DNA from 3 places in the Mesorhizobium sp. M0909 genome. Region 3 is predicted to be linked to each of the others. Evidence: predicted binding sites of a transcription regulator. Region 3 holds the regulator's gene; each other region holds the start of a gene.
What was found. Region 3 encodes LexA, which represses DNA repair genes until DNA is damaged. Its sites were predicted from a motif close to TGTTCNNNNTGTGTTCNG; they were not measured.
Positions count from the first base shown of each region.

Region 1: a site for LexA is predicted at 4,696-4,713, ahead of NKH83_RS26485 (DNA recombination protein RmuC). Genes of this name have one in related genera too.
Region 2: a site for LexA is predicted at 4,061-4,078, ahead of NKH83_RS01275 (helicase-related protein). Genes of this name have one in related genera too.

Region 1 covers NZ_JAMYOA010000022.1:66,560-76,651, forward strand. Annotated here, with positions in the region: gene NKH83_RS26450 (hypothetical protein) at 1-61, shown strand, start outside; gene dapE (succinyl-diaminopimelate desuccinylase) at 94-1,293, shown strand; gene NKH83_RS26460 (transporter) at 1,296-1,904, shown strand; gene truA (tRNA pseudouridine(38-40) synthase TruA) at 1,886-2,641, opposite strand; gene NKH83_RS26470 (GNAT family N-acetyltransferase) at 2,660-3,169, opposite strand; gene fmt (methionyl-tRNA formyltransferase) at 3,166-4,095, opposite strand; gene def (peptide deformylase) at 4,112-4,642, opposite strand; gene NKH83_RS26485 (DNA recombination protein RmuC) at 4,746-6,008, shown strand; gene NKH83_RS26490 (GFA family protein) at 6,054-6,458, opposite strand; gene NKH83_RS26495 (cation diffusion facilitator family transporter) at 6,538-7,503, opposite strand; gene NKH83_RS26500 (transglutaminase-like domain-containing protein) at 7,626-8,435, opposite strand; gene NKH83_RS26505 (hypothetical protein) at 8,652-8,777, shown strand; gene NKH83_RS26510 (DUF6481 family protein) at 8,947-9,375, opposite strand; gene NKH83_RS26515 (LLM class flavin-dependent oxidoreductase) at 9,605-10,092, shown strand, end outside.
Region 2 covers NZ_JAMYOA010000001.1:256,786-266,877, forward strand. Annotated here, with positions in the region: gene NKH83_RS01270 (RNA-binding S4 domain-containing protein) at 96-482, opposite strand; gene NKH83_RS01275 (helicase-related protein) at 495-3,893, opposite strand; gene NKH83_RS01280 (TetR/AcrR family transcriptional regulator) at 4,593-5,324, opposite strand; gene NKH83_RS01285 (FAD-dependent monooxygenase) at 5,311-6,510, shown strand; gene phbB (acetoacetyl-CoA reductase) at 6,576-7,301, opposite strand; gene NKH83_RS01295 (acetyl-CoA C-acetyltransferase) at 7,406-8,590, opposite strand; gene phaR (polyhydroxyalkanoate synthesis repressor PhaR) at 8,869-9,477, shown strand; gene NKH83_RS01305 (hypothetical protein) at 9,587-10,033, opposite strand.
Region 3 covers NZ_JAMYOA010000012.1:1,432-11,523, forward strand. Annotated here, with positions in the region: gene gltA (citrate synthase) at 1-898, opposite strand, end outside; gene gltX (glutamate--tRNA ligase) at 1,078-2,499, opposite strand; gene NKH83_RS19025 (ComEC/Rec2 family competence protein) at 2,596-5,061, shown strand; gene lexA (transcriptional repressor LexA) at 5,055-5,789, opposite strand; gene kynU (kynureninase) at 6,231-7,478, shown strand; gene NKH83_RS19040 (hormone-sensitive lipase) at 7,575-8,405, shown strand; gene NKH83_RS19045 (molybdopterin molybdotransferase MoeA) at 8,413-9,618, opposite strand; gene moaC (cyclic pyranopterin monophosphate synthase MoaC) at 9,618-10,092, opposite strand, start outside.

The sequences.
Region 1 (10,092 bases), on a different contig from region 3:
AATCATACGACATGAAAACCATAATGTCGGCGGCATGTCTGGCCCTTATGTCTGGCCGTGACAGTCCCTGCGCTTTCGACTATCGCTTTGCCCATGACGCTGCCTACCGATCCGACCAGAAATCTGGCTGCTCTCATCCGCTGCGCTTCCGTGACGCCCGCCGAAGGCGGTGCGCTGAGCGCGCTGGAAGAAATGTTGAAGCCGCTCGGCTTTGCCGTCGAGCGCCCGGTGTTTTCCGAATCCGGCACACCTGACATAGAGAACCTTTACGCGCGGCGTTCCGGCAACGGCCCGCATCTGATGTTTGCCGGCCATACCGATGTCGTGCCGGTGGGCGATGAAACAGCCTGGACGCACCCGCCCTTTGCCGCCGACATCGCAAATGGCGAGATGTTCGGCCGCGGCGCCGTCGACATGAAGGGCGGCATCGCTTGTTTCGTCGCGGCGGTAGCGCGACACATCGCGCAGAAGGGCGGCCCGAAGGGGTCGGTCTCGCTGCTGATAACCGGCGATGAGGAAGGTCCGGCGATCAACGGCACGACGAAACTGCTCGAATGGGCGGCCGGCAAAGGCGAGAAATGGCATGCTGCGATCGTCGGCGAGCCGACCAATCCCGACGCGCTCGGCGATATGATCAAGATCGGCCGGCGCGGCTCGCTATCGGGCACGGTCGTCGTCAACGGCCGCCAGGGCCACGCCGCCTATCCGCAGCTGGCCGACAACCCGGTGCGCGGCCTGGTGACGCTGGTCGACGCCTTGCTTCACCCCGTCTTCGACAACGGAACAGGGGATTTCCAGCCGACCAATCTTGAGGTGACCTCCATCGATGTCGGCAATCCTGCCACCAACGTCATCCCGGCGAAGGCGGCGGCTACCTTCAATATTCGCTTCAACGACACATGGACCGCCGAGACGATCCAGGCCGAGATCCACAACCGCCTCGACCGGGCGGCGAAACGCAAGAAATACCGCGCCGGCAAGACGACGCCGGTCGACTACGAGATCGCTTGGCGCGACGGACCGAGCCACGTTTTTCTGACACGCGACGACAGGTTGATCGAGACGCTTTACGGCTCGATCAAGGCGGTGACCGGCAGGAAGCCGGCGCTCTCCACCTCCGGCGGCACCTCCGATGCCCGCTTCATCAAGGATTATTGTCCGGTGGTCGAATTTGGCCTTGTCGGCAAGACCATGCACATGGTCGACGAACGCGTGGCGATTGCCGACCTTGAGACGCTGACGCAGATTTATCTGCGCTTCGTTGAAGACTGGTTTGCGCAGGACATATCCTAGTGATGCTTTCAGCGGATGAAACCTACGCTTCGCTTGCCGGTGCCTGGCGGCTGATGCTCGGCAAGGCCGACGGATTTCGCCTGCTCGACCTTTCGGCGGACGGATTCTGGAACTCCTTTTTTGCCATCGTCGTCGCGGCGCCGGCACTGATCGTCGGCTGGGTCGGTATTGCCAACGAGATCGGCGACCCCAACGCATTCGTCGGCCGTTTCAGCATGTTGATCCGCCTGGCCACCGTCGATATCGGCGCCTGGGTGCTGCCGCTCATAGGCCTCGCCTTGGTGGCGCCGCGGGTCGGCGTCGGCGGCCGTTTCGTCCATTATGTCGTGGCCAGCAACTGGGCCTCGGCGATCATCGCCTGGATGATGCTGCCATCGGCGTTGATCCGGCTTTTCCTGACGTCGGCCAACGAAGTCTCCGGACTCGTGTCGCTGCTGTTGTTCGCGCTGTCGATGGTCTTGACCTGGCGGATGACCAACGTTGCGATCGGCAGGGGTGCGGCGGTCGGCAGCGCCGTTTTTGCCGGCATGTTCGTGGCGTCGCTGATCGTCCTGTTCGGACTGCAGGCGCTGCTCGGGATCAGCGTTCCGGATCAGCCAGGCGTCGGATAATCGACGCCGACGAGAAACAGCCCGTCGGGCGGCGCCACCTGACCGCAGGCCGCACGGTCGCGCGCCTCAAGCGCCGCCTTGAGGTCGGCAACAGTCCAGCCGCCTTCGCCGACGCGTTTGAGCGAGCCGACCATAGAGCGCACCTGGTTGTGCAGGAATGAGCGCGCCGAAGCGCGGACCTCAATGAAATCGCCCGCCCGGCTGACATCCAGCCGGTCGAGCGTGCGGACCGGGCTGGAGGCTTGGCACTGGGTCGAGCGGAAGGTGGTGAAATCATGCCGGCCAAGCAGCACCTTTGCCGCTTCGTGCATGGCACCGGCATCGAGCTGCTTCGGTACCCACCAGATCTTGCCCTTGTCGAGCGCCGCCGGCGCGCGGCGATTGACGATGCGGTAGAGGTAATGGCGGCCGATCGCCGAGAAACGCGCATCGAAGCTATCCGGCACGGCGGCGGCCTTCAGGACGGCGATGCGCGCCTTGGCCGCTTGCAGATGCGCGTTGACGGCGTCGCGCACCTTGTCGCCGGGCCATGCCTTGATCAGATCGACATGCGCCACCTGAGCGGTCGCATGGACGCCGGCATCGGTGCGGCCGGCGGCGCGCAGCGAAACCTGCTCACCACAGAACTTCTCGATCGCCTGCTCGATCGCCTGCTGCACCGAAGGCTGGTTGGCCTGGCGCTGCCAGCCGGCGAAGAGACTGCCGTCATATTCGATGTCGAGGCGAAAACGCGGCATTCCCGGATCGAAGCGAAATCAGGCGGCGAGGGCTGAGCCGAAGGCCGAGGCGTAGACCAGCCTGCCGGTCTCCGGCGCCTCGCCCCAGGCAAGCGCCTGCAAAGCCTCGCTTTGGTACTCGCTCTCGAATTTCGCTGCACGGGCGCGGCTGTAACCGAAACGTCCATAGTAAGCTGGATCGCCGAGCACCACGGCGAGCGTCTCGCCAGCAGCCTTCAGGCGGATATGCGCCTCGCGGACCAGCGCACCGCCGATGCCGGTGCCGTGGAACGACGGCTCGACCGCCAAAGGAGCCAAAGCCACCGCCGGGAAGCTCTTGCCGCCATTCTGCACGAACAGCCGTGAAAACAGGATATGCCCGACCACTTGCCCGTCTTCGTCCGCCACCAGTTCGACGACGGCATCACCGCCGGTGACCAGCGCGTCGACCAGTCCGGCCTCCGTCTGCTGGCCGAATGCGTGTTCTTCGACAAGGCGGATCGCCTCGCGGTCCCGCGGCGTCGCCGCGCGTATGGACATCATGCTCATGACAATTTCATTCCTTTTTCGAGCTTGGCCCCGCGCAGAAACTCCTGCGCGGCAATGGGCCTTGCGCCCGCACGTTGAACTTCGACCAGCCTGATCGCGCCTGACCCGCAGGCGACCGTCAGCCGGTCATCGAGAATTCCTCCCGGTTCGCCGGCGCCTTGCGAGAGCGTCGAGCGAAGCAGTTTCAGCCGTTCTACACGGCCGCCGATTTCGGCCTCGCACCATGCACCGGGAAAGGGCGACAAGCCGCGAATCTGGTTGTGCACGTCGCCGGCAGGTCGCAGCCAGTCTATGCGAGTCTCCGATTTATCGATTTTCTTGGCGTAGGTCACCCCCACCTCCGCCTGTGTGGTAAATGTCAGCGTATTTCGTTCCAGCCGTTCCAGCGCTTGCACCATCAGCGCAGCACCGAGGACCATCAGCCGGTCGTGCAGATCGCCGGCCGTCATGTCGGGTCCAATCGGACATTTTTCAACCATTGCCACCGGCCCGGTGTCGAGGCCTTCCTCCATCCGCATCACCATCATGCCCGTTTCGGTATCGCCGGCCATGATGGCGCGCTGGATAGGGGCAGCGCCGCGCCAGCGCGGCAACAACGATGCGTGGCCATTGAGGCAACCGAGCCGCGGCGCCTCGAGAATGGGTTTGGGCAGAAGCAGCCCGTAGGCGACGACCACGGCGACATCGGCGCGCAAGGCGCGGAACGCCTCCTGCTCCGCCTCGCCCTTCAGCGACACCGGCGTCCGCACCTCGACGCCCAACTGATCCGCCTCGCGCTGCACCGGCGACGGCGTCAGCTCGAGCCCGCGCCGGCCGCCGGCGCGCGGCGGCTGCGTATAGACGGCGGTCAACCCGTGCCCGGCCCCGGCAATCGCCCGCAGCGTCGGCACGGAAAATTCGGGCGTACCCATGAAGATGACACGCAGGGGCATTCGTCGACCCCTACCCCACCATCTTGCCCGGCGCCTTGTCCCTGGCGAGCTTTTTGAACTTCTTGACCACCATGTCGCGCTTCAGTTTTGAGATGTGGTCGATGAACAGCACGCCGTTGAGATGGTCGATCTCGTGCTGCAGGCAGGTCGCCATCAGCCCCTCGGCCTCGATCTCCTGCAGCTTGCCGTCGCGATCGAGATATTTCACCCGCACCGCCGCCGGACGCTCGACCTCGGCGTAGTAGTCAGGGATCGACAGGCAGCCTTCCTCGTAGACCGAACGCTGGTCGGCGCTTTCGAGGATTTCGGGATTGATGAAGACGTGCGGTGCCGGCGTCTCGTCCTCCTTGGCGAGGTCGATCACCAGCATGCGCAAGGGTTCGCCGACCTGGATCGCTGCGAGGCCGATGCCGGGCGCGTCATACATGGTGTCCAGCATGTCGCCGGCCAGTTTGCGCAAATCGCCATCGACACGCTCGACCGGTTTTGAAACCTGGCGCAGGACGGGATCGGGGAGGATGATAAGAGGCTTGATCGACATGGCGTCTCACCTAAGACCTCGCAGGAAAAGCGTCAACCGGGACGGCTTCGGGTCGTTCACGTTTTGATCTGTGCCGGCAGACCGAATCATCTATGCTGTCGGCATGAACGATCTGGCCACCATCCTGTCCGAACCTGTCGCCCGCCTCGGCGCCACCATGCTCACGCTCGGCCAAGCCCTGGGTTTCGGCGCAATGCTATTCCTTGGACTGTTCGTGGCGCTCGTCGTTGCGCTCTGGCGATCGGCCAAGGCGCGTGCAGTGGCGGCCGCCGAAGCCGCCGACCACGCCCGTGACGCCGAGCTGCGGATGGCCGGCATCTTGGCAAGCCAGGCGGAAATGCAGGGCCGCATGGGCGCCATCGCCGAAGTGTTCGGGGCGCGCCAGGCGGAACTGACCCAGTCGATCGGCCAGCGCCTCGATGCCATGACCGGCCGCCTGGGCCAGACCATGACCGAGCAGACGAGATCGACGCATGAGAGCCTCGCCAAGCTGCAGGAACGGCTGGCGGTTATCGATATCGCGCAAGGCAATATCCAGTCGCTGGCCGGCCAGGTCGTGCAATTGCAGGCGATCCTTTCCAACAAGCAGACGCGCGGCGCCTTCGGCCAGTCGCGCATGGAGGCCATCGTCGCCGACGGATTGCCGCACGGCGCCTATGAATTCCAGGCGACCTTGTCGAATGGCAGCCGGCCCGACTGCCTGGTGAAGATGCCGAACGGCGCGCCGTCACTTGCCATCGACGCAAAGTTTCCGCTCGAGGCGTGGAACGCCATCCGTGCCGCCGAAGGCGCCGACCTGCAGAAGTCCGCCGCACAGGCTTTCCGCCGCGACATCGAGGTGCATGTCCGGGATATTTCCGAAAAATACCTGATCCAGGGCGAGACGCAGGACACCGCCTTCATGTTCGTGCCCTCGGAATCGGTGTTCGCCGAAATCCATGAGAATTTCGAGGCCGTTGTCCAAAAGGCGCATCGATCGCGGATCGTCATCGTTTCGCCATCGCTTTTGATGCTGTCGATCCAGGTCATCCAGGCAATCCTCAAGGATGCACGCATGCGCGAGCAGGCGCACCTGATCCAGGGCGAAGTCATCCGGCTGATGGAAGATGTTTCCCGGCTCGACGAGCGGGTGCGCAAATTGCAGACGCATTTCGGTCAATCGGCCAAGGATATCGAGGACATCCTTGTCTCGACATCGAAGGTGACCCGGCGCGGACAAAAGATCGAGGCGCTGGAGTTTGGCGTGCAGCCGGCGGAGGATACCGCTGGTTCGAATGGCAGCGGAGCAAAAGCGGAAAGCAGCGCGCGTGTCGCCGATTCGAAAACCGGGCAATTGAGGCTAAGGGTCGTCGAAGGCGACGATTGAGAGCTACGCCGGAACCGGAGGCGAGCGCTTCGCCCCGGTCTGGCGCTACTGCTCCTCGATGATGGTGGTGCCTTCGAATTCCGGCAGCCAATGCAGCGCCGAGCGATGCCAGATCTGCTTTCTCGGCACCAGTTGCTCGCGCTGCCGTGCCGTGCCGACCCTGATGCCGTAAACCTTCGGTCCCTCGCCCGCCGACGTGGCGTAGAGATGCGAGCCACACTCACCGCAAAACGCCTGGGCGCGCTTGGCGCCGCTCGAACCGGTCTTGATGTAGATTTTCGGCTTGCCCTTGGTGATCCTGTAATTGTCCTCGGACGTCGGCACGGTGACGCGAAAGGCCGTTCCGGTTAGCTTCTGACAATCGATGCAGTGACAAATGGTGGTCTTTTCCGGATCAACCTCGGCCTCGTAAGTGATGGCGCCGCAATGACACCCGCCGTCGATTTTCATCTTCGTTCCTCCCGAGCTTTTGCCTGCGATCATAGCCGGGACTGCCCGACGGCGCATCGATTTCCTCAAGCCATTTTCCTTAGGCCGGTTCTTGTCCGGATGCCCCCGCCAAGGCCTTGCTCCGGCGTTCCCAGGTGCCGGTGGTCTGAGGCTTGACGAACAGCCGCGTCACCTCCGGCATCTCCGCTTTCAGCCGCGTCTCAAGGCGTTCGACGCAGGTCTCTATCTCGGGCGCCGACAAGTGGTCCTCGAACTCGATGCTCAGAGCGGCGACGATCTCCTGCGGACCCATATGCAGCGTCAGCGCGCCATTCGCCCGCTGCACCGCCGGGTCCTGCTGGACGATGTCCAATACTTTCATTTGCACCTCGGGCGAAGCCGGCTCGCCGAGCAGCAGGCTTTTGCTTTCGCGCGCCAGGAAGATCGCGGTTGCGCCCAGGATCAGCGCGATGCCGATCGACGCGGCGCCGTCGAGCTTCGGCATGTCCAGCAGTTCCGCCGCCGATATGCCGGCGAAGGCGACAACGAGGCCGAGAAGTGCCGCGCTGTCCTCGAAGAGTACGGTGTAGACGCTCGGATCCTTGCTGAGCTGCACCGCCTCGAGCCAGCCGTGGCTGCCTTTTTGGTGGCGGAACTCCTTCAGCGCCACCAGCCAAGAGGTGCCTTCGAAGAGAAAGGAAAGGCCAAGGACAGCGTAGTTCACCTTGGCGTTGGCAATCGGCTCCGGCGTCATGATGTGCGTCACGCCTTCGTAGAACGATATGCCGGCGCCCAGTGCAAAAACGAGGAGCGCAACGATGAAGCTCCAGAAGTACAGCTCGCGGCCATGGCCGAGCGGATGCGTACGGTCGGCCGGGCGCGCGGCGCGGTGCATGCCGTAAAGCAGCAGGCTGCCATTGCCGGTATCGACGAGCGAGTGGACGCCTTCCGAGAGCATTGCCGAGCTGCCCGTGAACAAGGCAGCGGCGAATTTGGTCAGTGCGATCGCAAGATTTCCGGCGAGCGCCGCATAGATCACTTTTTTCGACCCGCCATGCGCCGCCACGGTGTGCTGCCTTGGTTGATGCACCGAGATTGGCGGAGCGCCCGCCCACGCTCCACAGCTCTCACAACGCCTGAAGCGCCGAGTTGTTCACGAGGTCAGTTATCCAAAAGGGCGGCGCGGGGCTATTCGACGACCTCGTCCGTCCAGACCTTGAAGCCAGCCAGCGCGCCCGGCCCGAAAATGTGGGTCAGCGGCACATCAGCGGCATCGCGCCCGGAAGCAATCAGGATGCGGCCGATGCGCGGCGCGTTGTTGCGCGGGTCGAACGCGTGCCAGCGGCCGCCGAGATAGACCTCCATCCAGGCGGCGAAATCCATGTCCGACCACGGCTTTGGCAGGCCGATGTCACTGATATAGCCGGTGCAGTAGCGGGTTGGAATATTCAGGGCGCGGCAGAAGGCAACAGCGAGGTGAGCAAAGTCGCGGCACACACCACTCTGCTCGCGATAGGCCTCGGCGGCGGTGCGCGTCGGCCGTGCATTGAAATAGTTGAAGACGATGTGGTTATGGACGAAGTCGCAGACCGCCTGGACGCGCGGAATGCCGAGCGGGGTGCTGCCGAACAGCCGCCACGCTTCATTCGACAGCACGTCGCTCTCGCAATAACGGCTGGGCAGCAGGAACAGCAGCGTCTCCGACGGCAGATCGCGCACCTCGTGCTGCCACGCCGTCAGCTCGCGCGTCTCGAAGGAGCCGGGGTCGCGGATGACCGCGTCGGTGCCGAAGGCAAAGCGCCCGGCCGGCGCAACGAGACGGTTGCACCAATTGCCGAAACTGTCGCGGTAGCTCTCGATCGGCACCGGCGGGTTCGACGTCAGGAAGTCCGGCCGCTCAAGATCGGATGCGCGCGAATAATGGACATTTAGCATCGCGATCAGCGGTGTTTCCTGCGGGAAGTCGAAGCTCATCTGGCAACCGATGTGGATCCGCATTGTCGTCCCTGACCGGCCTGCCTGATCATCAGCCGGCGAAACGCGAGGGCTGATGCTGCAGTGCGAAGAAGACCTTGGCACGGACCGCTGCGGTTTACGAGGGAATTAGAAACCGGTTGACAGCCATCGGCCAGGGCGACTGCACGGCAGCGGCCTCTTGCAGTCGAGCGCGTTCTCTTGTTTCACTTCGCCAGACATCAACTGGAGGAACGAATCATGGCTAAGGGTGCGATGAAGGCAGGCAAGGAAGCCCGCAAGCCGAAGAAGGACGCGAAGAAACCCGCTCCGGCGCCGGCCCTGAAGGCACCGCCGGTGAAGGCGATGAAGCTGAAGGACAAGTAGGGCCGTTTCGGCTTATTTCGACCGGCCGCAAACGCGGCCGGCATGATTGTTCATTAAGCTCGCGCGCATCCCCTATCGATGCGGCGAAGACAGATTTCACGCATTCAAGAAATCGGCCGAAAGCCATCGAAACGGAGCGTTCCGATGGCTTGAATCAGTGCCGGAGGCGTTATCGCGCGGAGAAGCCGGGCGGCGTCCTGCCGGTGCGCTGCTTGCGCGCGGCATAGCGTGCGTCACGCTTGGCCTTGCGTTCGGCCTCGTCGGCAAGAAAACGGGCGATGCGCTCGTTCTCTTCAGCTTCCCGGATCTTCGCTTCGGCCTGTGCGGCCTCTTCGGCGGCGATGCGTGCCGCTTCGGCGGCTGCCTCGCGCTCGGCCTTTTCGGCCGCTTCGCGCGCCAGCTTTTCCTGCTTCAGCCTGGCCTTTTCGGCCTCGCGTATCGCGCGGGCCTCGAGGATCGCCTTGCGCTCGGCCTGTCGTGCCAGCACCGCTGGATCATCTGCCGCCGGCTTTGCCTTGAAGCGCTCCAGAAGCGCCTTCTTTGCCTCGTTCGCGGCATTGCGCCGCTCGAAAACGTCTTTTTCCCTATAGATAGCCAAGTCCACTTCCCTGAAGTCAATTTGCGAGGCTTACATACGCGTGAAAACCGAGAGTTCAAGCGCCAAAACGGTATGCCAGCCATGAAATTCTGATCTGTTGCAGCCGGGAGACGCCATTTCGATTGAATTCGGCTGAAAGGCACCCGCACTGTTCACCATCTAGGCATCTGGCGGGGCGGCGGACTGATCGCTACCTGCAGCGCCAGGACAAACGCTGGGATGACACACTATGGAACTCGGTCTCTACACTTTCGCCGACGTAAGCCCGGAACCGGGTCCCTGTGCGATCGGTGCGCACGAGCGGCTGCGCAATTTGATCGAGGAGATCGAGCTCGCCGACCAGGTCGGGGTGGACGTCTTTGGTCTCGGCGAGCACCACCGTCCCGACTACGCTGCCTCCGCTCCGGCGGTGGCACTGGCGGCGGGGGCCGAACGAACCAGGCGCATAAGGCTGACCAGCGCTGTGACCGTGCTGTCGTCCGACGATCCGGTGCGCGTCTTCCAGCAGTTTGCCACCCTCGACCTTCTGTCCGGCGGCCGGGCGGAGATCATGGCCGGGCGCGGCTCGTTCATCGAGTCGTTTCCGCTGTTCGGCTACAATCTCGAAGATTATGACGAGCTCTTTGCCGAGAAGCTCGACCTGCTGCTCGCCATCCGCGATCATGTCAGGGTGACCTGGTCGGGCAGTCTGCGCGCTCCGATCAATGATCGCGGCGT
Region 2 (10,092 bases), on a different contig from region 3:
TTTGTCCGCTGGTGGCAAGGGCGGCCCCTGCCAGCGGTGCCGCGGTTTCCGGAATGAAATTCCGGAAGGCCGGCAAAGCGGGCGTTCGACCTTGCTCAATCGTCGCCGAGCAGGTGGTCGGTCCGGCGGCGCTCCTTCTTCGTCGGGCGACCGCTGCCGGCCTCGCGCAACGGCGGCACCGCATCCGGAAGCCCCTCGCCCTTGGGCGCGGCGGGCGGCGACATGTCCTCGTAGAGCAGGCGGGCCTCTTCTGCCGGGCCACGCCGTACGCCGGTGCCAAGGACTTTCCAGACGAAGATCCGCCGCTCCAGCGTGATGGTCAAAACGTCGCCCGGCCGGACCGTATCGGAGGCCTGCGCTGCTTTGTCGCGATTGATGCGGACGCGTCCGGCGAGGACCAGCCTGGCTGCCAGCGTGCGCGATTTTACCGCGCGCGAGAAGAACAGCCACTTGTCGATGCGCTGGCGGGCATCAGTGACCATTGGACGAGCAGCTTACTTCTTCAGCTGGTCGCGCAACGCGGCGAGCTTGGCGAAGGGCGAGTCCGGGTCGAAGCGGACCGGGCGTTCCTCACGCGGTTTCGGCTGGAAGGCGGGCTTTGCGCCTTGGGCGCTGCCTTTGCCGTCCTGCCGGCCAGCCTTCCAGTCGGGCCGGTTTTCGCGCCGGTCGGGGCGTTCACCTTGCGGCTTGCCGGCGTGCTGCTCTCCAGCCTCGCCTTGCGGTTTAGGCTTGAACTTGCTACGGTCGAAGCGCGGTTTGCCGGCGCCGACACGCGGGTCGTGGCGCCCCTGACGGGCGGGCCGGTCGCCTGGCGTCGGTTGCCCGCCGGCATCTACCGGCGCATCGCTGCGGCTGTCCGGCGCAGCTTGACCATTGCGCGCGCGATTGCCCCGTTGATTGTCCCGTGGGCGGTTGTCATGCTGGCGATGACGCGGGCGCTGGTCGAAACGACCCTGCCGCCACAATAGGATAGGTTTTGGCTCCTCCGCCTCCGGGGCAGCGTCGTCGGCGACTGCTTCCGCCGTCGCTGCAGGTTCGGCCGGCGATGCTTCCGTCGTTTCGAAGATCGGCGGCTCTGCCGGTGCCGTAGCCTCAGTTTCCGCCCCAAGTTCCGCCGCCCTTGGCTCAGCCGCTGGTTCTGCAGCCGCTTCGGCGGCGGGCAGGGTCTCTTGCGTGACTTCTGCCGCAGCTTCAGGGGCTGGAGCTTCCGCGACAGGCTGTGCCGCCGCTTCGGTCACAGCTTCAGCCGCCGCCTCCGCAACGGGAGCCGCATTCGACACGGGTTCCGAAGCCTCCGCCGGCGGCTCTGCCGCGGCAGATGCTTCCGCCATCCTCGCCTGCTCGACTCGCGCAGCCTCTTCCGCCGCCAGCTTTGCAGCAGCCGCTTCACGCGCGGCACTGTCCTGTGCTTCGAGCCGCGCCTTGACCTCGGCTGCCGGTTTGGCATCGGCGCGATAGCCGAGCCCCTTCAGGATTTCTTCCATGTCGTCGGCGGTGGCGCCGAGGATCGACATCATCGGCGGCGTCACCATGAAGGACTGGCCGTCATAGGCGCCGTCGGGGCGAGGCCCGAGGCCCGGCTTCCAGTTGGTCGCCGGCCGGATCAGGTCGGCCAGCCGCTCGAGAATATCGACGCGTACAGCACGCCGGCCAAGATTGCGGTAGCCGGCAAGCTTGTAGAAGGTCTTGTCGAACGTCGGATCGATGACCACCGAGGTGCGGCCGGAGGCCAGTGCGTGAACGACATCGCCGAAGCCGGGCTTGTCCTTGCCGTCGTTTCTCAGCGCCCACAGCAGCGTGATCAACCCGGCCGGCGCCGGCTTGATCAGCGCCGGCACAAAGACATGGTAGGCGCCGAAGCGCACGCCGAGGCGGCGAAGCGCCGCGCGGCCTTCCTGGTCGAGCGACTTCATCTCGTCGGCGATGTCGCGACGGTTGATGAGGCCGAAATGCTCGACAAGCTGGAAAGCGATGCCGCGGCCGATGCCGGTGATCTGCTCGGCATTCTTGAGGTCGACCAGCGGCTTCAGCAGGGATTCGATCTGGAAATTGACGAAGCGCTCGGCGCGCGCCGCAACCTTGTCGCGGGCCGGACCGGTGAGCTGCTCGTCGGCCAGCAGGACAAGACGCGGCTTCAAAGCGTCTTCGCCGGCGACCAGCGTGCCGATCGGCGCGCCGATCCAGCGCAGCGTGCCATCCGAACCCAGGGCGATGTCGCCATTGGCAGAGGCGCCGAAGCGCTCGGCCCGCGCCTCGAACTCGGCGGCAAGCGCCTTCTGCGCCGCCGCCCGCACCGCCTTGGCGTCCTCGCCGCCGGCGCTCTGGTCGGCGGTAAAGCGGAAACCCTGCAGCTCGCCGACATGATGGCCTTCGACGAGGACGGTTCCGGTTGGGCTGATTTCGGCTTCAGGCATCGTGTTTTCTCTAAGGCGCCGCATGAGGACGGAAGTCCTGCGGTCTACAAAACGTTTCGTCAACCGCTCATGCAGCGCATCCGACAATCTGTCTTCGATTTCGCGCGTCTTTTCCTGCCAGTGTGCCCGATCGGCCAGCCAGCCGGGCCGGTTGGAAACGAAGGTCCATGTGCGGATCTGGGCAATCCTGTGCGACAGCGTGTCGATGTCGCCTTCGGTGGTGTCGGCACGGCGCACCTGCTCGGCCATGTAGTTCTCGTCGACATGGCCATGCCTGGCAAGGTCCATGTAGATGGAGGCGATCAAGTCGGCGTGCTGGGCCGGCGCGATCTTCCTGTAGTCGGGCAGCGCGCAGGCTTCCCACAGCAGCGCCACGCGTCTGGCATCGGTGGTGAGTGCCCGGACGTCCTCGTCGCGCGACAGATGCTCGAGCGCCTGCGCGTCCACGGCCGGCAGTGCGCGCGTCAGGCCTTCGACCGGGGCGTTGGTCTCGATCGAGCGTTTCAGCGCATCGAGGTTGGCGAAATCGAAATGCGCGGTGCGCCACTGCAGCACTTTCACCGGGTCGAAATCATGCGCCTCGATTTTCTGGATCAGTTCCTCATCCAGCGGATCGACCTGGCCGGTGACGCCAAAGGTGCCGTCGCGCAGGTGCCGGCCGGCGCGGCCGGCAATCTGGCCGAGTTCGGCCGCCGTCAGGTTGCGGTACTGGTAGCCGTCGAATTTGCGGTTCTGGGCGAAGGCGACGTGGTCGAGGTCGAGGTTGAGGCCCATGCCGATGGCGTCGGTTGCGACGAGGTAGTCGACGTCGCCCGACTGGAACAGCGCCACCTGGGCGTTGCGGGTGCGCGGGCTGAGTGCGCCGAGCACGACGGCGGCACCGCCTTGCTGGCGGCGGATCAGCTCGGCAATGGCATAGACCTCGTCGGCCGAGAAGGCGACGATCGCGGTGCGCCGTGGCAGGCGGGTCAGCTTCTTCGAGCCGGCATAAGCAAGATGCGATAGCCGTGGCCGGGTCACCACCGACACGCCCCGCAGCAGGCGCTGCAGGATGCCGTGCATGGTGGCCGCGCCAAGCAGCAGCGTCTCCTGGCGGCCGCGCAGATGCAGGATGCGATCGGTAAAGATGTGGCCGCGTTCGAGATCGCCGGCGAGCTGGACCTCGTCGATGGCAACGAAGGCGGCGTCGGTCTCGCGCGGCATCGCTTCCACGGTGCAGACCGAGTATTTCGCGCCAGCCGGCTGGATCTTTTCCTCGCCGGTGATGAGCGCAACCTTATGGGCGCCGACCTTCTCGCAGACGCGCGCATAGACCTCGCGGGCAAGCAGCCTGAGCGGCAGGCCGATGACGCCGCTTTCATGCGCCACCATGCGTTCGATAGCGAGATGGGTCTTGCCGGTGTTGGTCGGGCCGAGCACGGCCGTCACGTCTCGGCCGGTCAGGATCAGCGGTTCAGTGTGTTTCGGATGGATGTTCATCGGCCTGGAAATAAGGCTCTCCGCCTCGCATTGTCGGGAGCGCGCCCATATTGGCCGCGTATGACAGGCGACACATAGGGATTTCGGGCGCGAAGCGAAAGCGGAATGTGCCGAGGGCAGGCCGATTGGTCGCTTCAAAGCCAGAAAATCTGTTTCCGATTAACAGTTGGAACGAGTCTGGAACGAATCAGCGACGAATCACTGACTCGCGCTGATTCAGGGTTTGTTCACGGCTACATCTGGGTTTTCTGCCGGCGTACCTCACCACATGCTGAATCACGGAAACTGGCCCGATTCATGCAGGCGGCATCCAGGCGAGCACCACGGTTAACCTTTGCCGGTGAATGGTCGTGGCTGGCCAATCTGCTTCGCACAACATTATGAAATTATTGATGTTTCCTAACGCGCTTTAATCATTCTGAGGTGTTTTCAGCTGTCGTCGTTAACGTTCCGCTCAAAGCCGGAACGAATCGGCGACGAATCAGAGATAGCCGAAGTTTCTTGGTTTGTTCACCGCAACATGTTGTGTTGTGAACATCTTTTCCACCGAGAATCCACAGGCTGCCGGGCGGTTTTTGCACAGGCTGCGCAGCGGCCATTAACCTTTGCGTGCTGGTTCGGCACACACCGCCGTCATGGCCATCGGTCGGCGCACTTGCCGCATGAGGCTCAGACTCGGCCCCACGCTGAACGGCTTGTTCAAGGCACATCCTCTCCGACGGCATAGCGCTGCAATGTAGGGCCGACGGTCTGGATGATTTCGTCGTGAGACAGGGCGACGACCGGTGGTAGGCGCAGCAGGTAACGGCACATCGCCAAACCCAGCAGCTGGCTGGAAATGAGCCCGGCCCGCCGGCCCGCATCGGCGGGATCAGCGACCGCCGCAACCAGTGTCCTTACCTGGTTGGCAAATACATCGCGCAACTTTTCGGCGGCGAATTCGTTCGACGTCGCCGACCGCAGCAGAATTGCCATGCCGGTACCGTTGGCCGGATCTTCCCAGATTTCGAGAAATCGCCTGATCAGTGTCTTGCCGATGGCGGTTCGATCGATCACGCGCAGTGCCGGCAATTTCAGGTCGACGACCGCCGCTCTGGCGAATAGCTCGTCCTTGCTGCGGAAATAGCGGATCACCATGGCCGGATCGATCGAGGCATGGGCGGCGACGTTGCGGATGGAGGCGCCGTCATAGCCGTGCTTGGCGAACAGCAGCCTCGCGGCTTCGAGGATCTGGGCGCGGGTGCGGTCCGACTTGCTGGTTTTCTTCTGCTGATTCTCGCTCATGAAATCCATATGCCAACGGCTGTTGACAAATGCAATGGCTTCGGCTAGAAAGTCAACATGTGTTGATAAATGGAGAGAGAAAATGTTGCCAGATAAAACGGAAGTCCTGATTATTGGCGCAGGCCCGACCGGCTTGGCGCTGTCCATCGTGCTGCACCAGGCCGGGATCGACCATGTTCTGATCGACAGGCTTGGGGAGGGCCTTCAAACCTCGCGGGCCGGCGTCATCCACGCTCAGACGCTGGAAGCGTTGGAGCCGCTGGGCGTCAGGCAGCGGCTGAGCGAACTTGCCCTGAAGCTGCAGAATTTCGCCATCCGAGATCGCAGCCGGGCACTGCTCAAGCTCGATTTCGGAAAGCTTCCGTCGAGGCATCCATATCTGATGATGCTGCCTCAGAATCTCACCGAGCAGGTGTTTGCCGAGCGGATTACGGCCCTGGGCGGCGTGATCCACCGCATGGTCGAGGCCAAAGCGGTGGTTCAGGACACTGACGGTGCGCGCGTGACGGTGGTCGAAAACGGCCGCGAGAAGATCATATCGACACGTTACGTCGTTGGCGGCGACGGCATGCACAGCCTAGTGCGCAACTCGGCCAGCATAGAGTTCGACGGCGCGGCCTATGAGGCGTCGTTCGTTCTCGCCGACGTTCGTCTCGACTGGCCGGTTGGGCCAACCGAAGTGTCGCTGTTCTTTGCGCCAGCCGGACTGGTGGTGGTGGCGCCGCTCCCAGACGGATCGTACCGCGTCGTCGCGACAATGGACGATGCACCGGAAAAACCCGCAGTCGCAGACATACAGGTGCTGCTCGACAGCCGTGGGCCGACCAAAGAAAGAACCCGCGTGCTCGACCTGTCGTGGAGCTCGCGGTTTCGCGTGCATCACCGCTTGGTCCGGTCATACCGCAAGGGCCGGTTGTTCCTGATGGGCGATGCCGCGCACGTGCACAGTCCGGCGGGAGGGCAAGGCATGAATACCGGCATCGTCGACGCGGTCGTGCTTGGCCAATTGCTTGGCGACGTGGTGAACGGCGTGCGCCCCGAAGCGGAGCTCGAACTCTATGAAACGCTGCGACGCCCGGCAGCCCAAGAGGTGCTTGACCTGGCTGGCATGATGACCGGCATGGCACTTACCCGCAGTCCGGTGAAGCGGTTCGTTCGCAACCTCGTACTATCGGTGCTGAACCTCACACCATTCCTGAAGCGCCGCATCGCCTTGAAGCTGTCGGGCCTCAGTCGGGCGCCGCTTGCCCGTCTGCCGGCACCCGCGTGCGAGGCAGGTTCAATTACCCGAACCCAGCCTGAAGCCAGCCCAGCGCTGAAGCTTGCCGCGTGACAGCCCGGTTATCTGCCCGTACCTGCCGTCGGGCCGGTACGGGGGCATCCGCGACATCCCAAGCCTCAGCTAATGTACTGGCCGCCATTGGCTGAAATGGTCGAGCCGGTGATGAAACCGGCATCGTCGGAAGCGAGGAAGACGACGCAGCGCGCGATCTCCTCCGGCTCGCCGAGACGGCCGACCGGGATGTGCGGGATGACACGCTCGTTGAGCACCTTCTCGTCCATCGCCTTGACCATCTCGGTGGCGATATAGCCGGGGCAGATGACGTTGACGGTGATGCCGGCGCGCGCGCCTTCCTGGGCCAGTGCCTTGGTGAAGCCGATGTCGCCGGCCTTCGAAGCCGAGTAATTGACCTGGCCGACCTGGCCTTTCTGGCCGTTGATCGAGGAGATGGTGATGATGCGGCCGAACTTGCGGTCGCGCATTCCACCCCACAACGGATGCGTCATGTTGAAGACGCCGGAAAGATTGGTGTCGAGGACCTCTTTCCATTGCTCGCGCGTCATCTTGTGGAACATCGCGTCGCGGGTGATGCCGGCATTGTTGACCAGCACCGAGACGGGACCGAGATCGGCCTCTATCTGTTTGATGCCGGCGGCGCAGGCCTCGTAGTCGGCGACCGACCATTTGTACACCGGGATACCGGTCGCGGCCTTGAACTTTGCCGCCGCTTCCTCATTGCCGGCGTAGTTTGCGGCCACCGAATAGCCGGCGCTCTTCAAAGCGACCGATATCGCCGCGCCGATGCCGCGCGACCCGCCTGTGACGATTGCAACCTTTGTCATGTGTCCTCCCGGGAAATGCAGATGACTGAGCGTTGAAGCGGTCGGGTTTGCCCTCCATTCCCTACTCGCTTTGCGCCAGTATCCTACTCGTATCGCTTATCTCATCACAATGCTTCCACGCACATGGCAACGCCCATACCGCCGCCGATGCACAGCGTGGCAAGACCTTTCTTGGCACTTCTGCGGCGCATCTCGTAGACCAGCGTGTTGAAGATGCGGGCACCCGAGGCGCCGACCGGATGGCCGATGGCGATGGCGCCGCCATTGACGTTGACGATCGCCGGGTCCCAGCCCATATCCTTGTTGACGGCGCAGGCCTGCGCGGCGAAGGCCTCGTTGGCTTCGACCAGATCGAGGTCGCCGACCGACCAGCCGGCCTTGGCCAGCGCCTTGCGCGAGGAGGGGATCGGTCCCGTCCCCATGATTTGCGGGTCGACGCCGGCGGTCGCCCAGGAAACGATACGCACCAGAGGTGTGATGCCGCGCCTTGCGGCTTCCGCTTCGGTCATCAGCACCACGGCTGCGGCGCCGTCGTTGATGCCGGAGGCATTGGCTGCTGTCACCGTGCCTTCCTTGTCGAACGCCGGCTTGAGTTTGGTCATGGCATCGATTGTCGCGCCGTGGCGGATGTATTCATCCTGGTCGACGACGGTGTCGCCCTTCCTGCCCTTGACTGTGAAGGCAACGATCTCGTCCTTGAATTTTCCGGCTTTCTGCGCGGCCTCGGCCTTGTTCTGGGAAGCCAGTGCGAACTGGTCCTGGTCGTCGCGGGTGATCTGGAACTGGCGAGCGACGTTCTCCGCGGTGTTGCCCATATGATAGCCGTAGAAGGCATCGGTCAGGCCGTCCTTGATCATGGTGTCGATCAGCTTGAAGTCGCCCATCTTGACGCCACCGCGCAGATGTTGCGCATGCGGAGCCATCGACATCGATTCCTGGCCGCCGGCAACGATGATCCTCGCGTCGCCCTGGGCGATCTGCTGCATGCCGAGCGCGATGGCGCGCAAGCCCGAGCCGCAGAGCTGGTTCAGGCCCCAGGAGGTAGCCTCCTGCGGCACGCCGGCGGCCATAGCCGCCTGCCGCGCCGGGTTCTGCCCTTGGGCCGCGGTCAGGATCTGGCCGAGAATGACCTCGTCCACCTCCTTGCCCTCGACGCCGGCACGGACAAGCGCTTCCCTGACGGCGACCGCACCCAATTCATGGGCTGGCGTGTTGGCGAAGGCGCCGTTGAAGGAGCCGACAGGCGTGCGCGCTGCACTGGCGACAACGATGGCGTTGGAAGCGGACATGTTCTTCTCCAGGCTTTCGGGGAACGATTTCGGGTGCCGTCGGGGACTTTTCTTGCCCTTTCCACAACCCGAGTCAAACCCGAAATAGGCATGGCGTCCCACTGCCGCAAGCATGCCGCCCGTCGCTGCAACGGCGGCCCGTCCGTGCTGCGCAGCATAAAATATTCCCGCACTGCACAAACTGCTTGGATTCATGACGCTTTTGCGCATATCCTTTAAAAAGGCGCAATCGTTACCGGCGGCTTACTTAAGCTGCCCGGTGTCCGGGGAGGATGCAGATGGCCGCAAAAGACGAACCTATTGTTATCAAGAAATATGCTAATCGCCGTCTCTACAATACGGGCACCAGCACCTATGTGACGCTCGAGGATCTCGCTGAAATGGTCAAAAAAGGCGAGGACTTTACTGTCCAGGACGCCAAGACCGGTGACGACATCACGCATCCGGTGCTGACCCAGATCATCTTCGAGCTGGAGAACAAGGACGGGCAGAACATGCTGCCGATCCCGTTTCTGCGTCAGCTCATCGCCTATTACGGCGACCAGATGCAGATGATCGTGCCGAGCTTTCTCGAGCAGTCGATGCTGGCCTTCTCTAAGGAGCAGGAACGCTTTCGCGAACAGATGAAAGATGCGCTCGGCAAGTCGCCGATGGACATGATGAAGATCGCCACGCCGATCAAGGTGCTGGAGGAGCAGACGCGGCGCAACATGGAAATGTTCCAGAACGCCATGCGGCTGTTCACACCGTTCCCGCCTGCGGGCTCTGCGCCGGCAGCAGCGCCGGCCGAACCGGCCAGGAAGGAAACACCGGAAAAACCCGACGACCTTCAGGAACTGAAGGAGCAGATCGCCGCGATGCAGCGCAAGCTCGACACGATGTCCTGACTGCCGGCTAGCGAAGTGCCGGCCGAAACTTCCTTCAGCAGACCGTGTGATAAAACATCTTCGTCTCGAAAGGCGGAGATGTCATCCATGCTATGCTTCGTGGCATGCTCTATTTCGTGGTCACCGTCACCAGAGCGGTAACAGGTTTGCCGTCTACTAGAATGGGCCGGTGATGATCATCGGCAAGAAGCACGCCGATTACGTGTCTGCCGGCGGCATTCTGGCAATGGCCGAAACGGGCCTTGATAAGGTCACCGCCAAAGTCGCTGTTCATGCTGTTGTACGGCTTGCCGGGGATGTTGCAGGTGTCTCCGTCGGGATCGATCTTCATATGCACGTGGCCGCATTGGCTGATTTCCCCACACTCACCCGCAGGGAGCAGCCTGAAGTTGCTCCTGACGACGACGCCTATCGCCTTCTCAGGAGCATTGCCCAGTTCGACAACTGAACCTGCGGTCGGCCAGGCGATTTCCAGGGTGGGCCGATCCTCGGCCTCGGCAGACACGAGCGACAATAAGGAGAAAGCGAGGGCAGTCGTTGCGGTGATGCGAAACATGGTAACCTCCGTTGCGATGTAAACATTGATTACATACGCAGCGCTCGAACGCAAGGGAA
Region 3 (10,092 bases):
CCGGGATGTGATCGACATGGCCGATCTCGCCCAGCATGTTCAGCGCTGCCTCGTTGGCGCCGCCATGTGCGGGACCCCACAGGCAGGCGATGCCGGCAGCGATACAGGCAAAGGGATTGGCGCCCGACGAGCCGGCCAGGCGGACGGTCGAAGTCGAGGCGTTCTGTTCGTGATCGGCGTGCAGGATAAAGATGCGCTCCATCGCGCGCGCCAGCACCGGATTGATCTTGTATTCCTCGCAAGGCACGGCGAAGCACATATGCAGGAAGTTGGCTGCGAAATTCAGCTCGTTCTTCGGATAAATGAACGGCTGGCCGATGTGGTATTTGTACGCCATCGCCGCGATTGTCGGCATCTTGGCGATCAGCCGCATTGAGGCGACCATGCGTTGATAAGGATCCGAGATGTCGGTGGAATCGTGATAGAAGGCCGACAGCGCGCCGACCACGCCGCACATCACCGCCATCGGATGCGCATCACGGCGGAAGCCGGTGAAAAAGCGCGACATCTGCTCATGCACCATGGTGTGGCGCGTCACCCGGTAGTCGAAATCGTCCTTCTGCGCCTTGGTCGGCAGTTCACCATAGAGCAAGAGATAGCAGACTTCGAGGAAGTCGCCGTGCTCGGCCAATTGGTCGATCGGGTAGCCGCGGTGCAAAAGAATGCCGGCATCGCCATCGATGAAGGTGATTTCCGATTCGCAGCTCGCCGTCGACGTAAAGCCGGGATCGTAGGTAAAGACGCCGGCGGTGTTGTAGAGCGAACCGATGTCGATGACGTCAGGTCCTACCGAACCACTTCGGATCTTGAATTCATGGGTTTTGCCGCCGAGCTCCAGCTTTGCCGTCGATGCCTGGGTTTTGCCGCCAAATTCCATTTTCGTCGCAGGTTCGGTCATAGCAAACTCCTTTTTGTTTCCTCAGGCCGGCAAAGGCAAAATATCTGAACCCAACACGTCAAAAGCATCGGAATATGCACATTTGCGCCCGCAATTGTATCTGCGCGCCAGATTAGGCCAAGGCCCAATGTTGCACTGCGAAACACACCTTTCAATGCCAATCTTCTTGGGCCAGTTCGCTAATCGATTTGATCAGCGATCCGCGCCAGGCTTTCCTCGCGGCCCAGCACGGCAAGCACATCAAAGACACCTGGCGAGGTACTTTTGCCGGTGAGCGCGGCGCGCAAAGGTTGGGCCACAGCGCCGAGTTTATGGCCGCCGGCCTGCGCGTAGTCGCGGATCGCGGCTTCAGCCGAGGCGGCAGACCAGTCCGAAACCGTGGCCAGTGCCGCATGAGCGCCCCGCAGGATCGCGCGCGCCTCACCGCTGAGCAGCGCCGCCGCCTTCTCGTCGACCGGCAGCGGCCGCTCGACGAACAGGAATGCAGCCCCTTCAACAAGTTCGACCAGCGTCTTGGCGCGCTCCTTCAGGCCGGGCAAAGCGGCAAGCAGTTGCGCCTTGCGTCTGTCGTCGAGGCGGGCGGCGATTGCCGGGCCGCCTTCGAGATAGGGCAGAGTGGCGATGAAGATGTCGAGCAGCGCCGCGTCGTTCATCCGGCGCATATGCACGCCGTTGAGCGCCTCGAGTTTGGCGAAGTCGAAACGGGCGGCGCCCTTGTTGACATCGCCAATGTCGAACCATGCGATCATGTCGGCAATCGACATGATCTCATCGTCGCCGTGGCTCCAGCCAAGCCTCGCCAGATAGTTGAGCAGCGCCTCCGGCAGGTAGCCCATGGCGCGATAGGCCTCGACGCCAAGCGCACCGTGCCGCTTCGACAGCTTGGCGCCGTCGGCACCGTGGATCAGCGGGATATGCGACATCGACGGCACCTCCCAGCCCATGGCCTGGTAGATTACGGTCTGGCGTGCGGCGTTGGTCAAATGATCGTCGCCGCGGATGATGTGGGTGATGCCCATGTCGTGATCGTCGACGACGACGGCATGCATGTAGGTCGGATTGCCATCCGAGCGCAGAATAATGAAATCGTCGAGATCCTTGTTGGGAAAACGCACGTCGCCCTGGACGCGGTCATGCACCACCGTCTCGCCGTCTGTCGGCGCCTTGATGCGGATCGCCCCCTTGGCGCCGGGCGGCGCCTCCGACGGGTCGCGGTCGCGCCAGCGTCCGTCATAGCGGGGAGGCAGCCCCTTGGCCCGTGCGCTCTCGCGCATTGCTTCCAGCTCGGCAGGCGTCGCATAACAATAATAGGCCTTGCCCATGCGAACGAGCTCCTCGGCCACCTCGCGATGGCGCGGCGCACGCTCGAACTGCGACACCGGCTCGCCGTCCCATGTCAGGCCAAGCCAGGAAAGCCCGTCGAGAATGGCCGCGGTTGCCGCATCGGTGGAGCGCTCGCGGTCGGTGTCTTCGATGCGCAGCAGCATCGTGCCGCCTGTGTGCTTGGCATACAGCCAGTTGAACAGCGCCGTGCGCGCGCCGCCAATATGCAGATAACCGGTGGGCGAGGGGGCAAAACGGGTGACGACCTTATCGGGCATGGAACTCTCAGGCGGGCCAAGGAAGTGGGTTTGCGGACTTTCGCGCGTTGCGCGTTCATGTAGCATAGGAGGTCGAGGGCGCAAGGGGCAGACCCGATGGCTGTGCGAGGCCGTGGTGCGGGCGAGGGCGAGGACGCTGGCAGCGGCGTCAGCGAACGCTTGCTGTTCGCCGCTCCCCTGCCTGTCCTGCCGGCACCGGCATTGCTGCCCGCTCCGCGCTTCGATGCTCCGTCGCTGCCGGCCAGCGACCTAGCAACGGTTCCGGTGCCTGCGTCCGAGCCCATCGTGCGCCTACGCCGGCGTTTCCGCCTCCCGTCACCGTCCCGCATCCGCAACAGCGTAACCTCGGCAGCCGGCCTGGAACTCGACCGTGGCGTCGCCTTCCTGCTGGTGCCGGTGTTCCTCGCATGCGGGGTGGTCGTATATTTCGCGCTGTCGGCGGAGCCAGCCTTTCCGCAGCCGATCGCAATCGTGCTCCTCGCGGCCCTTTGTGCCGTCATGTCGCGGTCATGGCCCAGAACCCGCCTGTGCTTCATGGTGGCGCTGCTCTGCGCGCTTGGCGTGCTTGCCGCCAAGTTCGAGACCTGGCGTGTCGGGACGCATGTGCTCGGTTCTGAAATCTCGACGCGGCTGACGGGTCGCGTCGTATCGTACGAACCCATGGCTAGCGGCCGCATCAGGCTGACGATCGATGTGATCTCAACCGCCAGGCCGACGCTGCGCTACATGCCGGAACGGGTCCGCATTTCGGCGATGAAGATACCGGCTGAGCTGGCCGCTGGTTCCGAGATCGCCGGCTATGTGCGGTTGCTGCCGCCGACCGGCCCGGTGCGGCCCGACAGCTATGATTTCTCCTTCGACAGCTATTTCGCGGGCATCGGCGGCAGCGGCTTCTTTCTCGGGAATCCGAAAGTCGTGGCGTCGGGCAGCATGCCGCTTGCCGCGCGGCTTTCTTCCGCGATCGAAGACGCGCGCGAATCCATCGCCGACCATATCCGCAGCCGCATCGGCGGCGCCGAGGGCGAGATTGCTGCTGCGCTGATCGTTGGCGTGCGCGCCGGCATTCCCGAGGAGATCAACGAAGCGATGCGGCGTACAGGCATCTACCACATCATCTCCATCTCGGGGCTGCATATGGCGTTGGTCGCCGGCACCATCATGGCGCTGCTGCGCGGTGCCTTTGCGCTGTTTCCCGACTTCTCATCGCGACGGCCGGTCAAAAAATATGCCGCCGCCGCCGCGCTTTTTTCGATTGCGGCGTACCTCGTCTTTTCCGGCATTGTGGTGGCGGCCGAACGCAGCTTCATCATGCTGGCGGTGATGCTCATCGCCGTGCTGTTCGACCGGGCCGCGCTCACCATGCGCAATCTGGCGATCTCGGCCATCGCGGTCATCGTAGTGTCGCCGCACGAGGTGGTCGGTCCGAGCTTCCAGATGTCCTTCGCCGCGACGGCGGCCCTTGTCGGCGCCTATGCCGGCTGGTCCGATTACCGCACCGGCAGGGCCACCACGCCGCCGCCCCGGCGATCGCCGCTACGCTTGGCCACTCGAAAGGTCCTGCTGGGCATGGGCGGCCTGGCGATGACCTCGATCATTGCAGGGAGCGCCACGGCGCTTTTCGCCATATGGCATTTCCAGCGCGTAGCGCCGCTCAGCCTGTTCGCCAATCTGGCCATCATGCCTATCGTCTCACTGGTCGTCATGCCCTTTGCCGTGCTCAGCGCGCTGGCGATGCCGTTCGGCGCGGATGGGCCTTTCCTCTACGTGATGGGCAACGGGCTGACGGCGATGATCGCCCTGTCCGGGTGGATCTCCGAGCGCTCGCCGATCGATGCGGTCGGACTGATTTCGCTGAGATCTGTCCTTTTGGTGACGATCGCCCTCGTCATTGCCAGCATGGCGACGACCTGGTTGCGGCTCGCGGCAATTCCTTTTGCGCTCGCTGGCTTGCTAACGACAACGCAGACGCGCGTACCCGACGTATTGATCTCGGAGGACGCACGGCTGGTCGCGCTGCCGATCGGCAGCGGTGAGCTCGCGGTCAACCGGGCACGCCCGAATGAGTTCACCATCGACAACTGGAAACGCGCGCTCACATCAGAGGCTATCGTCGCGCCGGAAACACCTGGAAAGAACGATCCGCAATTCGACATTGCCGATCCGGCCGACCTACCGCCGGGCATGCCGTTCATTTGCACGGACGGTCTCTGCCTCGCCAGGCATCCATCCGGCGCGATCATTGCGCAAGCCAAGGACCGCGATACCGCACGGCCAGCCTGCGCCTTCGCCAGCTTGATCGTCATCGACGACGCCACCGCCCATAATCCCTGCTACTACGACCGGCTGGTCCTCGTCGTCACCAAACGGCAACTGGCGCGCGCGGGAAGTGCGGCCGTCTATTTCGATCCACAAGCGGCAACACGCGCCGAAATCCGCTTCGCCGTCGAAAAATCATACCGGCCCTGGCACGTGCAGCGGAAATTTTCACGCGCGGCGCGCGGCCTGCCGCCATACCGCAGGGCCGACAATCCAAAAGCCGGCACCAAGGGCGCAACTCAGTAGCGGCGGATCAGCCCAACGAGCTTGCCCTGCACCTTGACCCTGTCTGGTCCGAAGATGCGCGTCTCGTAGGCCGGATTGGCGGCCTCCAGGGCGATCGAGGCGCCCTTGCGGCGGAACCGCTTCAGCGTCGCTTCCTCCTCGTCGACCAAGGCCACCACGATCTCACCGGGGCTCGCCGTATCGGCGTTGCGGATGATCACCGTGTCGCCGTCGAAAATGCCAGCCTCGATCATCGAATCGCCTTTGACCTCGAGCGCATAATGCTCGCCGCCCATGATCATATCCGGCGGCACCGAAATCGAATGCGTCTGGTGCTGGATAGCATCGATCGGCACACCAGCGGCGATGCGGCCCATTACCGGGATCGAAACGGCGGCGACGACATCATCGTCATTGCCGGCTGCAGGGACGCGCGACGATGTCGGCTTGCCCTGCCGAGGGGCACCTTGCCCAAGACTGCCCTGGATGACACTCGGCGAGAACTTGCGTGCCGCATTGAGGCCGGGGGCGATCGAGTCAGGCAGGCGTAGTACCTCCAGCGCACGGGCCCGGTTGGGCAAACGGCGAATGAAGCCGCGCTCCTCCAGCGCCGTAATCAGTCGGTGGATTCCGGATTTGGAAGCCAGGTCGAGCGCTTCCTTCATCTCGTCGAAGGAAGGTGGGATACCGCTTTCCTTCAACCTTTCGTGGATGAACATAAGCAGTTCGTGTTGTTTGCGTGTCAGCATAGCGACCCCCAACAGAATCAGAAAACAAACCCAGAACAGACACTATCTGTTCCAGTTGTGTTCCGCAACTGTTTAAAGTTTAATGAATACGTTAAGGCTCGGGAAACAAACGACGTCCCCTACCGGCGTACCGTATTTTCGCCGCCGCGAGCCTCATCGCCTTGATTCTGCTTTCGTTTGCGCCCTTCTGGCGTCCCGGAAGGGCGCATTGGCATCGGCCGTCCGCCGGCAAAGGGCACGGAAGTGAACCCCTATCGAATGTGCGGTTTGGTCAATGCACCGTGAACGAAACGAACTCAAAGCGCCAACCTCGGGGTTAAGTCCCGGTTTCCACCGCCTGCTGCTTCTCGCCGGTGGAGCCTTGCTACGCGCTACCCGGTAATGGAAGAACAGTTGATGCGTGTCCGGCGTTGCGTTGGATTTTGGGGGAGCAGGCAAATCATGACGGGAATTCCCGATCTCGTGGCCGTAAAGGCGATGGATGCCGCGGATCCGCTGGGCGCGATACGTGACCGCTTTGTGCTGCCGCAAGGAGTGATCTATCTCGACGGCAATTCGCTAGGAGCTGCTTCACGTGCCGCTTTCGATGAACTGTACAAGGCCGCGACCGAAGAATGGTCGCATGATCTCATCCGCGCATGGAACACGGCCGGCTGGTTCAACATGCCGCTTGAACTTGGCGACCAGCTCGGGCGCCTGATCGGCGCCGCGGCCGGCCAGACGGTGGTCTGCGACACGACGTCGGTCAACATCTACAAGCTGTTGCACGCAGCCATGGCCATGCGACCGGAGCGGCAGGCCATCGTCGCCGAGGGCGATAGTTTTCCGACAGACCTCTACATGGCGGAGGGTGTGGTTTCGACGCGAAAAGATGCGCTGCTGCACCTCTCGGGGGTCGACGCGCCGACCATTGAGGAGCTGATCGACGAACGCACCGCCGTGGTGCTGGTCAACCACGTCAACTACAAATCGGGCGAACTGCGCGACATGCCGGCGCTGACGCGCAGGGCCCAGGAAGCCGGGGCGATGATCGTCTGGGATCTCTGCCACACCGCCGGCGCGATGCCAGTCGAACTCGACAAAGCCAACGCCGATTTTGCCGTTGGCTGCACCTATAAATATCTGAATGGCGGCCCGGGCGCGCCTGCCTTCATCTATGCGGCTGAGCGGCATCTTTCCGATATCCAGCAGCCGCTCACCGGCTGGTGGGGCCATGCACGGCCCTTCGCCTTCGAGCCAGGCTATGCGGCCGGCACCGGCATCCGCCGGTTTCTGTGCGGCACCCAGCCGATCCTTTCGATGCGCACGCTGAAGGGCGCGCTCGACGTCTGGGACGATGTCGACATGACTGCGGTGCGCAAGAAGAGCATCGCACTGGCCGATCTGTTCATCGAGCTTGTCGAGGCAAAGTGCGGCGCTTACGGGCTAACGCTCGAAAGCACGCGCGACGGGGAAAAACGCGGCAGCCAGATTTCATTCATGCATGAGCATGGCTACCAGATCATGCGCGCGCTGATCGAACGTGGTGTGATCGGCGATTTTCGCGCGCCATCGACCATGCGCTTCGGCTTCACCCCGCTCTATGTCGGCTATGCCGATGTCTGGCAGGCCGTCGAAGTGCTTGAGGACATCCTGCGCACCGGTGCGTGGAAGGATGCGCGCTTCGCCATCAAGGCGGCTGTCACTTGAGATTCATGCGAGAGCTGGAATCGTGAGGCTGGCGACGACGCGCCGCGCGATGCTCGCGGCTAGGTTGCAAGGCCATATTGCAAGGGAGGGCGCCGGGTGTTCGAACGTCACATTGCCGATTGGGACAACGCCTATGCCAACGGCGCCAACATAGCCGGCAGCGATCGCTGGCCGGCGGCCTGGGTCGAGCCCGCGCAGGTTTTCCGCGAGGCGCTTTCGACCGAGGGCAGGGCGCGGCTCGACCTGGCCTATGGCGATAACCCACGCAACCGGTTCGATCTTTTCCTGCCGGCCACCAAGCCGAAGGGGGTCGTGGTGTTCGTCCATGGCGGCTACTGGATGGCATTCGACAAGAGTTTCTGGTCACATCTTGCCGCGGGCGCTGTTGATCGCGGCTATGCAGTTGCCATGCCGTCCTACACGCTCTGTCCGCAGATACGCATTGGCAGCATCGTCAAGGAAGTCGGCGCGGCGATAGGCAAGGCGGCGGCGATGGTCGCAGGGCCGCTGATGCTGACCGGGCACTCGGCCGGCGGCCATCTTGTTAGCCGGATGGTTACCAGGACGACGCCGCTGGCGCCCGAAGTGGTCCGGCGCGTTCGTCACGTGGTGTCGATCTCGGGGGTGCATGATTTGCGCCCGATCATGCGCACCGGCATGAACGAGACGCTGGCGATCGATGAGGCCGAGGCGCAGGCCGAAAGTCCGGTGCTGCTGCGCCCGATGGAAAAGGCCCGCCTGACCTGCTGGGCCGGCGGCGGCGAGCGCGCCGAATTCCTGCGCCAGAGCGCGTTGCTGGCCAACATCTGGATCGGCCTGGGTGCCGCGACCAGCTCCGTAGTCGAGCCCGACCGGCATCATTTCAACATCATCGACGGTTTGGCCGATCCAGACCATCCGCTGACCCGGACCTTGATTTCGGAGTGAGGCAGGTTCAGCGTAGCATCAGCACGTCGCAGGGGGAGCCCGCCGCCGCAGCAGGCGCGAACGGCGCGCGGACGATCAGCCCGTTGGCATCGGCCAGCATTTTCAGCATCGAGGAGTCCTGGATGCCGAACGGCGTCGCCACGAGCGCACCAGCGTCGTCTGTGACAACAGCCCGCACATAATCTTGCCTGAGATCGTTGGCCGGCATGGCAGCACCGAGCCGTGCCCGACGGATATCCTGCTGAAAGGCGCGGCCGCCGAGCCGTGCCAGCAGCGGCTTCAGGAAGAGCTGAGCGCAGACCAGGCTCGCCACGGGGTTGCCGGGCAGGCCGATGCAGCGAACGTCGCCCAGCCGCCCGAACATCAGCGGCTTGCCCGGTCGCATGGCGATCTTCCAGAAATCGAGCGTCATGCCTTGCCCGGTCAGCACGTCATGGACGAAGTCGTGGTCGCCGACCGAGGCACCGCCCAGCGTGACGATGACGTTCGCGCCAGCCTTCACGGCCTTTTCAACCAATGCCGCGATCGCCTCCCTGCGGTCCGGCGCGATACCGAGGTCGAGCGCCCGCGCATCGACCGACTGTGCGGCGGCAGCGACACCATAGGCGTTAGAGGAGATGATCTGGTCGGGGCCAAGCTCGCTGCCCGGCGGCAGCAATTCGTCGCCGGTGGCGATGATGGCGACCAGCGGCCGTTTGACCACGCCGACCTCGGGGTGATTGGCCGATGCCGCCAGCGACAAGGCGGCCGAATCGAGCAGGCGGCCTTTGGGCAGCAGGACATCGCCCTTGGCGAAATCGAGCCCAAGGCGGCGGATGTTGCGCCCCTGCACCGTCGGCTCTGTCACTTCGACGCTGCCGCCGCCGAGGTCGCGGACGTTCTCCTGGATGACGATAGTGTCGGTGCCTTCGGGAAGCGGCGCGCCGGTAAAGATGCGCACGGCCTGCCGCTGCTGCACCGTTCCGGCAAAGCCGCGTCCGGCCGGCGCTATGCCGATCACCGAAAGCCTTGCGGGTAGGGACGCGATGTCAGCCGCCCGCACGGCATAGCCGTCCATGGCGGAGGCGTTGAACGGCGGCTGGGTGCGGAGCGCCACAACCGGCTCCGCCAGCACGCGGTCGGCGGCATCCAGCAGCGCGACACGTTCGCCCGGCAGCGCAACTGCTCCGTCCAGCAGGCGCTCGAGCGCCTCGGCAACTGGGACCAGCGCCATTAGCGGCCTGCCTCGGTGGCCCCGGTGATCTTGTAGTCGCCGGATTTACCGCCGGTCTTTTCAACCAGCCTGATGCCGGAGATGACCATGGCGCGGTCGACCGCCTTGGCCATGTCGTAGATGGTCAGGCAAGCGACCGAGACGGCACTCAAGGCCTCCATTTCAACGCCGGTCTTGCCAGTGACGCGGGTCAATGCCGTCACCTTCAGGCCGGGCAGTGCGACGTCCGGCTCGATATCGACAGATATCCTGGTCAGCAGCAGCGGATGGCAAAGCGGGATCAGCTCATGCGTCTTCTTGGCCGCCATGATGCCGGCAATGCGCGCGGTGCCCAGCACGTCGCCCTTCTTGGCGTCGCCGGCGAGGATCACGTCCAGCGTCTCGGGCCGCATCGCGACAAAACCTTCCGCGACTGCCGTGCGCACCGTCTCAGCCTTGTCGCCGACATCGACCATGTTGGCTTCGCCCTGCGCG